DNA from 2 places in the Novilysobacter viscosus genome. Region 2 is predicted to be linked to the other one. Evidence: predicted binding sites of a transcription regulator. Region 2 holds the regulator's gene; the other holds the start of a gene.
What was found. Region 2 encodes FliA, which starts transcription of late flagellar genes. Its sites were predicted from a motif close to TAAAGTTTNNCNNNCNNNGGCCGATAA; they were not measured.

Region 1 (6,228 bases), on a different contig from region 2:
GGTGCTGGGCGCGGGAGGCAGGGTGTGCATCGGCGATACCGATGCCGACGCGGGTCGCGCCGCGCTGGAGGAATGGAACGTGGGCGACTGCGCACTGTTCCTGCGCGTCGACGTGGCCCGTGAGGCGCAGGTCGCGCGCTTCGTTCAACGCGCGCGGTCGCACTTCGGCCCGGTGCATGGGCTGGTCAACAACGCGGGGGGCACCGACCCGGTGAACGGCCCGCTCGAGAAACTCGACCTGCGCGAATGGCAGCGTCGGCTGGGTGCCAGCCTGGGCGGCGCTTTCCTGTGCAGCAAGCACCTGTTGCCGGCCCTGCGCGAAGCGGCCGGCGACGGCGGCGCCGCGTCGATCGTCAACATCGCCTCGACCCGCGCCCACCAGTCGGAACCGGACTGCGAGGCCTACGCGGCGGCAAAGGGCGGGCTGGTGGCGTTCACCCACGCACTGGCGGTCAGCGCCGGGCCGGGGGTGCGGGTCAACTGCATCAGCCCGGGCTGGATCGCCACCGATGCATGGCGCAAACCCACCGCCCGGCGTCGTCCCGGACTGTCGCGCCGTGACCAGGCCCAACACCCGGCCGGGCGGGTCGGTACGCCCGACGACATCGGGGCGCTGGCCGTCCACCTGCTGTCAGCCGCCGCGGGATTCACCACCGGGCAGGAGTTCATCGTCGATGGCGGGATGACGCGGTTGATGCGCTACGACTGATCGCCGCAGCGTTCGCTGCGCGTGGACTGCCGTGCTCAATCGCCGTCCTGGCCTTCATCGTCCGGTTGGTCCGGGCCTGCCGGTGTGGCGCCAGGGCGCTTGGCGGCCTCGCGCCCCTGCCGCGCTTTCCCGGCCGCCCACATGTTGTCGACCAGGTTCGGGTAGCGGCGCCCCGCTGCCTCGGCCCGTGCCCGTGCTTCTTCCACCTGCGCCGGCGTGAGCCCGGAGCGTGCGGGGCGCGGCTTCGGGTTGGATCGCAGCCAGGGCTTCGGGGTGGGAGGACGCTTCATCGCCGCGGGTTCAGGCGTCCGGCGCGTCCGGCGATACCGGCTTCAACGCCGGGTCCAGTGCCACCCGCTCGTCGAAAACGAAGCAACCCCCTTCGTAGCCCAGCCCACCGACCTGCTCGAAGTAACCCAGGATGCCGCCATCGAGCTGCAGCAGGTTGTCCATGCCGTCTGCACGCAACCACAGGGCGGCCTTCTCGCAGCGGATACCGCCGGTGCAGAAGCTCACGACCGTGGCGTCGGCCAGGGATTCCCGATGCGGTGCCAGTGCCTCGGGCAGGTCGACGAAGTTGTCGATCGGCAGGGTCAGCGCACCGGCGAAGGTGCCGTGCCCGACCTCTTCGCGGTTGCGGGTATCCAGCAGCACCAGCCTGCGGCCACCGTCGTCATGGCCCTGTCGGATCCAGCGGGCCAGGTCCGGCGGCGAGACGGCGGGGGCACGCTCGTCTGCGGGGCCGGCGCCGTCGCGGCGGAACGCGATGATCTCGCGCTTGCACTTGACCTTGAGCCTGGCAAAGGGGATCTCGTCACTGCGGCTGAATTTGGCCTGCAACGTGTCGAAGCCCGGCTCCGCGCGGACGCTGTCGAGAACGGCGTGGATCGCCTCGTCTGCCCCTGCGAGGAAGAGGTTCACCCCTTCGGCAGCGACCAGGACCGTCCCGCGCAGCGCGAGGGTCTCGGCCTGCCCCCGCAGGCGGTCGGCCAGTGCGCCCGGGTCGGGGACGGGAACGAAGTGGTAGGCGGCGACGTTGAGGGTCATCGGCGCATTTTACGGCTTGCGTGGCGAGGCCGGTGCCGAGCAGGACGCTCCGTGACGGCGCACGGCGTGCCGGTGCCGTCGTCCGTCGTGGACTTTCTCGCGCCCTAGATGCCAGTGCGCCTACGGTACCGTGCAAGGGTCGGCGTCCAGCCGGCCACCCGTCCCGACAGGAGTCATGCGCACGATGAAAGTACAGCTCAACACCGACAGCAACATCCAGGGCGACGAAGCGCTCGCCCAGCACGTTGAAGGCGTGATCGAGTCCACCCTCGGGCGCTTCGACAACCAGGTCACCCGCATCGAAGTGCACTTGAGCGACGTCAATGCAGGCAAGTCCGGCAGCGCCGACAAGCACTGCATGATGGAGGCGCGCATCGAGGGACGGGCGCCGGTGACCGCGACCGAAGAGTCCGCGACCGTGCGCGAGGCCATCTCCGGCGCCGCGCGCAAGTTGCAGCGGGTGCTGGACACCACGTTCGGCAAGATGGAGCGCTGACCCCCGGAAGTGGGCTACTCCCCGGCCGCGTGCACTGCACGCGGCTTTCTTTTGCGCGTCAGGGCGCTCGGGGTCAAAACCCCGCCCTCTCGCACGACACATCCGGTCCCTGGGCGTTGGGAGTTGGGAGTTGGGAGTTGCATCGCCCGATGCGTCGCCCCCATCGACCACCGGATGGCCGCGCATCGACCGCCGGTTCAAGTCCCCCAGCACCCGGCCGTTACCGCTTGCGAGCATGTGTCGCGGCTGCGCCGTGGCATACCGATAGAATCGCACCGGTCCCGACCAAAGGTGAGTACCCGGGTGAAGTCCAGCCTTGCCGTACCCGTACAGCGCCGAATACTGAGGCTCGCGGCGCCCGTGGTGGTATACGCGGCCTGGCTGGCGGCCTACGTGGCGGCGCAGCTGATGGCGTACGCGCCCCATGCCAGCCTGTGGTTCCCACCGGCTGCCGTCACCTTTGCCGCGGTGGCGGCCTTCGGTTGGCGCCGGTCGGTGCCCGCGCTGCTGGCCGCGTCGGCGACGGCCAGTGCGTTGACGGTCATGGGCTACTCGGCCCCGGCGTCCTGGACGCACTGGGTCGCAGCCCTGGTGCTGTTTCCCATCGCCCATGTCGGCGCCTTCGGGCTGGCCGCGCGCTTCACCCTGGCTTCCGTCGAACGCGGACCCGTGCCGTCGCTTCCACGCACCGTCGGTGCCTTCCTGGTGGGCGGTGCGGTCGCATCCGCGCTGGCGACGTGGCTGGGCGCATGGACGATGCACTGGGCCGGGATGCTCGAGCGCGACGCCATCCTGGCCACCGCGCTGCCCTGGTGGATCGGCGACTACGCCGGCCTGACCGCGCTGGGCCCGTTGCTGCTGCTTGCGCTGCGCGACCTGTCCGAGCGGGCCCGCCTGCCCGTTCGTGAGGTGCTGTTCGCCTTCGACGCCCTGCCCCGCCCACCGCGCTCGGAGGACCGGTTCCTGCCCAAGCTCGCGCTGGTGCTGGGCCTGGTCCTGGGCGCCCTGTTATTGCTGGCCGCCGCGCCCGAGCACGAATCGCTGCTGTTCCCGGTGTTCCTGTCCATCGTCCTGCAGCTGTGGATCGCCCATACGCAGGGGATGCTGCAGTCCCTGCTCTCGGTCGCGCTGTTCAGCGTGGTGCTGGTGGCCACTGTCGCCGCCCTGGACCTGGGCGACCACGCGCTCACCCTGCAGTTCGCCATGATCACCCTGGCGTCAGGCAGCTACTTCGGCCTGGCAATCCCGGTGCTGTACACCGACAACAGCAACCTGCGACGACTGCTGACCCACGATGCGATGACCGGGGCGTGCTCGCGCGCGTTCTTCCTGGAGCTGGCCGAGCAGGCGCGCCAGGCAGCATTGCGACGGGGCGAGCCGGTGGCGGTGCTGATGATCGACCTGGACAACCTCAAGACCGTCAACGACAGCCACGGGCACGCCGCCGGCGACGCCGCGCTGCTGGAGGTGGCGGATGCCTGCCGCAGTGCCCTGCGCCGCGAAGACGTGCTCGGGCGGCTGGGCGGAGACGAATTCTGTGCGGTATTGCCCGGTTGCGCGGCATCACGGGCCGAAACCGTCGCACACGCGATCCAGTCGCGGCTGGTGCAGGCACGGGTGAGCATCGGCATTGCCATCGACGAGGCGCCCGACACCGCGCTGCATGAGGTGATGGACCGGGCCGATACCGCGCTCTACGCGGCCAAGCGGCTGGGGCGTGGACGGGTCGAGCTGCGCTGAGTCGAGCGCTGGCGCGCGACCGTGACGGCGGTACCCGCTGGGGCGGGCATGCCCGACAGGACCGGGCGCGCAGGCTAAAGGATGGCGGGCGCCGGCCGTTACCCGGCTCAGGACATCCTCCGTCCGCCATGCCAGGACCCGAACATGAGCGCCCGCCCCACTGCCCTGCTCTGCGACGACTCGCGCGCCCTGCGCATGTTGGCCGCCCGCCAGCTGGAAGACTGCGGCTTCGACGTGGTGGGCGAGGCCGGCAATGGCGAGGAGGCCGTCAGCCAGTTCCTCAAGCTCAAGCCTGCCGTGGTCCTGCTGGACCTGGTGATGCCCAAGTGCGACGGCAAGCGCGCGCTGCGCGAGATCCTGGCGCATGACGACCAGGCGCGCGTGGTGATCCTCAGCTCGCTGGGCGCGCAGGCCGACATCGAGGAGTGCCTTCGCCTCGGTGCGCGGTCGTACCTGCAAAAGCCCATCGATCCTGACGTGATGGCACGCGTGCTCCACGAAACCATCGCCTGACCCAGAGGTCGCCATGGCAGCCAAGTTCTTCGGCCAGTTCCTGCTTGAAAAGGGCCTCATCAACCGCCAGCAGCTGTTGGCCGCGCTGGAGGCCCAGCACGCGTCCAATCCGGTGCTGGGCGAGCTCGCCCAGAACCGCGGCTGGCTTACCCCTGCGCAGGCACGCCGGGTCAACGAACGCCAACGCGCCGAGGACCAGCGATTCGGCGATATTGCCGAGTCCATGGGCCTCCTCGACCGCACCCAGGTCGACGAGCTGCTGGCCGAGCAGAAGGCGCGCCGCAAGCTGTTCGGCGAGATCCTGGTCGAGCAGGGATCCATCAACCGGCTGCAGCTGGACGCCGCGCTTCGCGAGCACGGTGCCGAGCGCGAAGATGCGCTCAAGGCGCTGCAGGTCGGTGTTTCGGGCCACCCGCTGGGCGAGGCCGCGACCAGCGCGATCAACACCAGCATGCGGTTGTTTCCGCGCACGCTCGGAGCGCCCTGCCAGGTGGCTGGCATCGTGGATTCGGCCGATGCGCTCGACGGCTGCACCGTCACCGCCCATGTCAGGATCGCCTCGGATACGCCAATGGCCATAGGGCTGGCGTGCGACGAGGCGACCATGCACCGCATGGCCTGCGCCTTCCTGTCGATCGAACCCGCGCAGTGTGACGATGCCCTGGCCTGCGACGCGCTGGGTGAGCTGGTGAACGTTCTGATGGGCTACGTGGTCCGCGAGACCGTGCCGGCCGATGCCGCGTACCGCGCCGCGCCGCCGGAATTCGGGGTGTCGGCGCTGAACTTCCTGCGCCAGGGCGAGCGCACGCTGGCCGTCGCCATGGCGTCGCCGCTGGGCCCGTTCGTGCTCATCGTCAACAACTGAGGCAGCGGCGGACCACCCCGCTGCCTTGGCGAGCCACCGACACTCTGGACGCACCCTGTGCCGGCCGGCGAGCAGGCGAACTGTAGCCGCGTGTCAGACCAGGCCCACGACCCCCAGCAGTGCCAGCAGAAGCACCAGGGCAGCGGCCGCGGTCCAGGCCAGCCCCCGCATGCCCACCACCCGCTCAGCCGACCCATGGCCCGGGTCAATAAACGGGTGTCCGGGAATGCGCTTGGCGTCGGCGGCGTCGGCGGCCTGGACCGGCAAGCCAGCCCCCGCCCGTCCCGCCGTCGCGGCCAGGCCCGACAAAGAGACGCCTGCCCCTCCATGCAGGTAGCGCAGCAGCGCCGAGGCCAGCGGGTCGTCCTGTGCCGCCGCCTGCAACCGTGCCCCCGGGTGGTCTGGCAACGGGCGGACCACGCCGCGTGCATCGACCCGCCCGTCCGCCAGCGGGAGGGCCGAGGCGCCCGCTGCGTGGGCCAGGTGGGCCAGGCGGGAAGCGAGCACGCTGGCCAGCTGGCGGCGCACGTCCAACGGCAGTTCGTCCACGCGCGGCAGACCCGTCGCCCCACCGGCTTCCAGCGCCGCCAGCAACGCGCCTGCCGGGGACCAGTGGGCCCCAGGCGACCCCATGGCGCCTGCAGGCGCGCCCATCGCAACCGGTGGCACCCGGGTCGGTGACTGGGCCGGTGCCAACGGTGCCATCGGCCCGGCGCCGGGCCGGGCGGCGCCCTGGGCCGTGCTGGCAATGGTGGTGGTAACCGTGGCGGGAATCCTGCTGGACATGGTGGTCGGAAAGTCGAGCGTGCAGCGCGAGCGGCGGGGCCTGGAAAGGGATGTCGTCTGGTACGGATCATC
Region 2 (6,228 bases):
GGATGCGGTCGGGGTCGATGCCGGCGCCGTCGTCACGCACCTCGATGGCGACGTGGTCGCCCTCCTGCTGCGCCGCCAGCCGCACGTGCCCGGTTTCCGGCTTGCCGGCGGCACGTCGCGCGTCGGGCGACTCGATGCCGTGGTCGATGGCGTTGCGCACCAGGTGCAGCAGCGGGTCCGACAGCGCCTCGACCAGGTTGCGGTCCAGCTCGGTGTCGGCGCCGACCACGTCCAGCTCGACGGTCTTGTCCAGCTGCCGCGCGATGTCGCGCACCAGCTTGGGGAAGCGGGAGAACACGCGGCCCACCGGCTGCATGCGCGCCATCATCACCGCCGACTGCAGGCGCGAGGTGGAGGCGTCCAGCGCGGTGACCACGCGGTCCAGGTCCTCGTCGCGCAGGCGCGGGCGGATGGTCTTGAGGCGGTTGCGAACGAGCACCAGCTCGCCGACCAGGTTGACCATCGCGTCCAGCCGGCGCACGTCGACGCGGACGGTGGCGTCGGCGGGGTCGGGTGGCTTGCGCGGCGTGGCGGCGCTGATCGGGGTGACGTTGTCCACCGGCGCGGTCGCGCGCGGCGCGGGCTCGGCCGTCGCAACGGCGGGTGCCGGGGCGCCGGGCACGGTGCCCTTGCCGTGCAGGCTGTCGAGCAGCGCGTCGAAATCCAGGTCGGCCAGGTCGTCGTCGGTGATGTGGGCCAGCAGGTCGGGCGTGGCCGCGGCGGGCGCGCGCTCCATCCGCAGGCTGGCCAGCAGGATGTCCGGCACCGGCGCGGGCTCGGTGCCGGCGGCGACGCAATCGAGCATGTCCATCAGCAGGTCGACCGACTGCTGCGCGCCGTCGAAGGTGTCCGGGTCCAGCGGCAGCGTGCCGCTGCGCGCGGCGTCGAAACGGTCCTCCACTGCGTGGCACAGCACCACCATCGGCTGGATGTCGAGGAAGCCGGCGCCGCCCTTGATGGTGTGGAACCCGCGGAACACGGCGTTGAGGCCGTCGCGGTCGTCCGGCGCGTGCTCGAGCGTGACCATCTGCTCGCCCAGCTGGTCGAGGATCTCGCGGGCCTCGACCAGGAAGTCGGCGCAGATGTCGTTGTCGAGCCCGCCCATCTCAGATGCCCAGCGAAGACAGCAGCTGGTTGGCGTCGTCCTGGGTCGCCGGCGCCTCGTCCAGCCCGGCCACGGACGGCCCGTTGCCGCGGTTGGACAGCTGCAGCGGCGCCGCGCCGTCGGTGACGTCGCCCAGGCCGGCGTGCACCGCGCGCACCAGTTCGACCACGCGCAGGATGATCTGCCCGGTGAGGTCCTGGTAGCCCTGCGCGGCGGTCATCTCGCTGAGCCGGCTGCGGATGCCGGCCACGACCCCGGCGGATGCGTCGTCGCCGGCCGGCAGCGTGGACAGCAGCTGGCCGCACTCCTGGATCAGGTCCAGCGTGTGCATGCTGGCGTTCTCGGTCAGCGTGACCACGTGCTCCAGCCGCGAGCACGCATCGGGCAACGATGCTCCCGACCCGCCGGTGCCTTCGCCCAGTGCCGATTCCAGTTCGCGCGCGAGCCGGGTCAGGCCCTGCACGAACGGCTGCGTGCGCCACTCGATCAGCGCATCGACATGCTCGCGCCAGCCGTCGGCGTCGTCGTGCTCCATCGCCCACAGCGCCTGGTGCAGGCGCCGGGTGATGTCGTTCCGGTCGGTGGGGACGCCGGAGACGGCCGCGGCGTCCGCATTCACGCCGCGGTCTCCAGCCGCTCGAAGATCTTCTCGAGCTTGTCGCTGAGCGTGCCGGCGGTGAACGGCTTGATGACGTAGCCGCTGACGCCCGCCTGCGCGGCCTCGATGATCTGCTCGCGCTTGGCCTCGGCGGTCACCATCAGCACCGGGACTTTCGACAGGCCGGCATCGGAGCGGATCGCCTTGAGCAGGTCGATGCCGGGCATGCCGGGCATGTTCCAGTCGGTGATCACCAGGTCGAACGGGCCCTTGCGCAGCTCCACCAGTGCGGTGGTGCCGTCGTCGGCTTCGGTGGTGTTGAAGAATCCAAGGTCGTTGAGCAGGTTCTTGACGATGCGGCGCATGGTCGAGAAGTCGTCGACGATGAGGATGCGGATGTTCTTGTCCATACGGGGCTCGGGGGTGTTCCTGAAGGACCTATCGGCCGCGGGAGGGGTTTCTTGATCCCTGGACCTCCCTTTCCGGGAGGGGCGAAACGGTTACTCGTCGTTGTCGGCCTCGCCCTTCCACTCGCCCAGGCGGGCGCGCAGGCGCAACATGGCCTGGCCATGGATCTGGCAGACGCGCGACTCGCTGATCGACAGCACCGCGCCGATCTCGCGCAGGTTCAGCTCCTGCTCGTAGTACAGCGACAGCACCAGTTGCTCGCGCTCGGGCAGGTCGCCGATGGCGCCGCCCAGGGCGTGGCGGAAGGCGTCGTGCTCGAACTCGCGCGCCGGGGTGGCGCCGCTGCGCGAGGCCAGGCGCGGTTCGCCGTCGTGTTCCTCGGCATGCGAGTCCAGGCTGATCAGCTGCCCGCGTGCGGCGTCCTCGAGCATGCGGTGGTATTCGTCCAGCGACACGCCCAGCGCGCTGGCGACTTCCTGCGCGGTGGCGGCACGGCCGGTGGCCTGCTCGACCTCGCGGGTCGCCGAGACCACGTCGCGGTAGCGGCGGTGGACCGAGCGCGGCACCCAGTCGCCGCGGCGGATCTCGTCGATCATCGCGCCGCGGATGCGGATCGAGGCATAGGTCTCGAACGCCGCGCCCTGGTCGGCCTGGAAATTGCGGGCCGCGTCGATCAGGCCCAGCATCCCGGCCTGGATCAGGTCATCGACCTCGACGCTGGACGGCAGGCGCGCGGCCAGGTGGTGGGCGATGCGCCGGACCAGTTCGCCGTGGCGCTCGACGATGTCGTCGGCCCCGCCGTTCTGGTGGGCGCGGTAGGTGGCGGCGGCGGTGCTCATGCGGTGGCACTCCGTGGTTGCGGCGACACCAGCCGCTCGATGAAGAATTCGACGTGCCCGCGCGGGCCCTGCGGCGACTGCCACTGGCCGGCGCGACGCGCGATGTCGCGGAAGGCCACCGACGAGGGTGCCGACGGGAACGCCTCGACCACCGCTTCCTGGCGCTGGATGGAGCGGCGCAGCCATTCATCGCGCGGGATCGCGCCCAGGTAGCCCAGGGTCACGTCGAGGAACCGGGCGCTGACGCGCTCGAGCTTCTCGAACAGCTGCCTGCCCTCGGCCGGGTGCTGCACCTGGTTGGCCAGTACCTGCACGCGGTTCACCCCGCGCTCGCGGTTGAGCACCTTGATCAGCGCGTAGGCGTCGGTGACCGAGGCCGGCTCGTCGCAGACCACCACGATCACGTCCTGGGCGGCCTGGCAGAAGGTCAGCACGCCATCGGCGATGCCGGCGGCGTTGTCGACCACCATGGTGTCGATCGGCAGGTCCAGCTCGCTGAAGGCATGCACCAGCCCGACGTGCTGCTGCGGGGTGAGTTCGGTCATGTGCCGCTTGCCGCTGGCGGCGGGCACCACCCACAGCCCGCGCGGGCCTTCGATCACCGTGTCGCGCAGGTCACAGCGGCCGGCGAAGACGTCGGCCAGGGTGAAGCGCGGCGACAGCCCGAGCATCACGTCGACGTTGGCCAGCCCCAGGTCGGTGTCCAGCAGCAGCGTGCGCTGGCCGGCGTTGAGCAGGGCCATGGCCAGGTTGACCGAGACGCTGGTCTTGCCGACGCCGCCCTTGCCACTGGCGACGGCGATCACGCGGACGGGGGCGGTGGCGGTGGGCGGGGTCATGGGGATCACGTTGTGGGGGTGGGCGGCGGGACCGGCAGGCAGGGCGTTGGGGTCAGGCGGTTGCATGACGGTCCTCGGTGAGCAGGGGGTTGTTGGCGGCGCGCCGCAGGTGCTCCAGCTGCAGCACCAGGCGCGAGGCGTCGGCGGCATCCAGCGCGGTGGGGACGTGCTGGCCGTCGGTGGTGTAGGCCAGGTTCAAGCCGTTGCGCACCGCCACCGAGAGCACGCCGCCCAGGCGGCCGGTCTCGTCGAGCTTGGTCAGCACCACGGCTTCGGGCGCGGCCATGCGGTAGCGGCGGACCACCTCGTTGAGGTCGGCCGGGTGCGCGGTGGCCGGCAGGGCCAGCAGGCAGCGCACGTCGCGGGTGGCGCGCAGCCAGGTCATCTGGCCGAGCAGGGCGCGGTCGCGCGCGGCATAGCCGGCGGTATCGACCAGCACCAGCGGGTAGTCGCCCAGCTGGTCGAGGGTCTCGGCCAGGCCTTCGGGTCCGTCGGCCTCGCATACGGTGATGCCCATCCGCCGGCCGTGCGCCTGCAGTTGCTCGCGGGCGCCGGCACGTTCGGTGTCGGTGGTGACCAGGGCGACGTCACGCGCGCGGTGGCGCTGGGCGTAGCGGGCGGCCAGCTTGGCCAGGGTGGTGGTCTTGCCGGCGCCGGTCGGTCCGATCAGCGCGATCACCCCACCGTCGTCGATGGGTTCGGCGCGGGCCACGGTCAGCATCTGCGCCAGGTGCGCCAGCATCGGTGCGTGCACCTTGGCCGGGTCCAGCTGCGGGTCGATCCTGGCCGCGACCGCCTGCGCCAGGTGGTCCTCGCAGCCATAGCCGACCAGCGTGTCGTAGGCGGCGGCACGCGCCGGCGAGCCGCGCATGCGCTCCACCGCGAACTGGCCCATCTCGCGTTCGATCAGTTGGCGCATCGCCGAGAGCTCGTCGCGCATCGCGGTGACGGTCGGGTCCAGGTCGCGGCCGGCGACGATCTGCAGCAGCGGGGTGTCGTCGTTGCAGGTCGACGGCGTGGCCGGGCGATCCGCTTCCATCGGCGCCAGTGACAATTCAACGGCGGGGGAGACCCGGGCGCGGCGCGGGGCCGGTTCCAGCTCCAGCGCGGTGCGGGCGAGGGGCGCGGTGTCAGCGGTGGTGTCAGGGGTGGTGTCAGGGGTGTCGTCCTGCGTTGCCGGGGCGACCGGGGCGGCATCGGATTGGTTGGCGGCGGGCGTTGCGGGACGCGCGCCGGGTGCGGTGCGTGCAACGGCCGGCGCGGATGGCCGCTGCCCGGCGTGGGCAGGCGATGCCGCTTGGGACAGCGACACCTTCACGTCATCGGCGACCAGCGGTTCCCGCGCGGGGACCTTGGCCGCGGCCGGCGCGGCGAGCGTGCCGTGGCGGTGCGTAGGTGCGTCGTCGGCCATCGGTGCCAACGCCGCCATCATTTCGTCGAAGCGCTGGGTGCGGGTCGGTGCCGTCATGGGCACCGCGACCGGTGCCGTCGCCGTCGCGCCGGTCGCGCTCGCCTCGCTGCCGGACACCAGTTCGGCCAGGGTCGGCTCGCCAGCGGCCTCGCGTGCGCTGTCGCCGCCCAGGCCGAATACCGACAGGGCGCGGCTGGCCAGGCTGTTGCGCTGGGCGATTGCCGCGGCCGGGGCGGCCGGTGCGGGAACGCCGGCGGCGAAGGCGGGAACGGTCGCGGCCGCAGCTACGGCCACCGGGGCCGGCGTGGGCGCCGGTGCGGCTGCCGGGACCGGTGCGGGCTCGATCACCCTGGCCTGCAGCGGCTTCAGGGTCGGGGCCGCAAGTCGCAGTGCCTGCTGCACCAGCGCCTCGTCGTAGTCGGTGGCCGCGACCACCTCGATGCCGCCCTCGGTCGGGCGGTTGGAGAGGATGACCGCGTCCGGGCCCTGCTCGTCGCGGACCATCTTCAGCGCGGCGCGCATGTCGGGGGCGATGAAGCGTTTGATTCGCATGTCAGTGACCGGGCTGGTGGTTGGGGACGTGGGGCTGCGGGGTGGAGCGGGTGGGGCGTCGCGGCGCGGGTGGTCCGGTGCCTGGCGGCGCTTCGATGTGTGTCCTGCAACTCATGTGCCTGCGCTCCCGGTCATTCCCTGTTCCGCGTTACCCGTACCCGTTCGCCGTTCGCCCCACTCAGCCCACGTTCCCCACCAGCCGCAGCTTCTTGTCCTCCGGCACTTCGCCGTAGGCCAGGACCGACAGGGCCGGCACGCTGTGGCGGACGAGGCGGGCGATCGTGGCGCGGATGCCGCCGGGGACCAGCAGCACCGCGGGCTCGCCGCGGCCTTCCTGGCGGATGACGCAATCGCTCAGGTTCTGGTGTAGCCGTTCGGCCAGTCCCGGTTCCATCGCGGCGCCTTGCCCGCTGACCGAGTCCTGCAACACCCGTTCCAGTGCCGGCGCCAGCGTGTAGACCGGCAGTTCCGGGGCC

Region 1: ACJQWL_RS02690 (GGDEF domain-containing protein) is a predicted target of FliA. The motif match lies at 2,450-2,476, and genes of this name have one in related genera.

The regions. Positions count from the first base shown of each region.
Region 1 covers NZ_JBJMAV010000001.1:577,442-583,669, forward strand. Annotated here, with positions in the region: gene ACJQWL_RS02670 (SDR family oxidoreductase) at 1-709, shown strand, start outside; gene ACJQWL_RS02675 (hypothetical protein) at 745-999, opposite strand; gene ACJQWL_RS02680 (sulfurtransferase) at 1,010-1,756, opposite strand; gene ACJQWL_RS02685 (HPF/RaiA family ribosome-associated protein) at 1,941-2,252, shown strand; gene ACJQWL_RS02690 (GGDEF domain-containing protein) at 2,556-3,992, shown strand; gene ACJQWL_RS02695 (response regulator) at 4,137-4,505, shown strand; gene ACJQWL_RS02700 (cyclic di-GMP-binding domain-containing protein, MshE-related) at 4,519-5,370, shown strand; gene ACJQWL_RS02705 (hypothetical protein) at 5,464-6,003, opposite strand; gene ACJQWL_RS02710 (hypothetical protein) at 6,002-6,228, shown strand, end outside.
Region 2 covers NZ_JBJMAV010000002.1:349,372-355,599, reverse strand. Annotated here, with positions in the region: gene ACJQWL_RS05335 (chemotaxis protein CheA) at 1-1,105, opposite strand, end outside; gene ACJQWL_RS05330 (protein phosphatase CheZ) at 1,107-1,724, opposite strand; gene cheY (chemotaxis response regulator CheY) at 1,721-2,113, opposite strand; gene ACJQWL_RS05320 (RNA polymerase sigma factor FliA) at 2,204-2,950, opposite strand; gene ACJQWL_RS05315 (MinD/ParA family protein) at 2,947-3,789, opposite strand; gene flhF (flagellar biosynthesis GTPase FlhF) at 3,842-5,752, opposite strand; gene flhA (flagellar biosynthesis protein FlhA) at 5,931-6,228, opposite strand, start outside.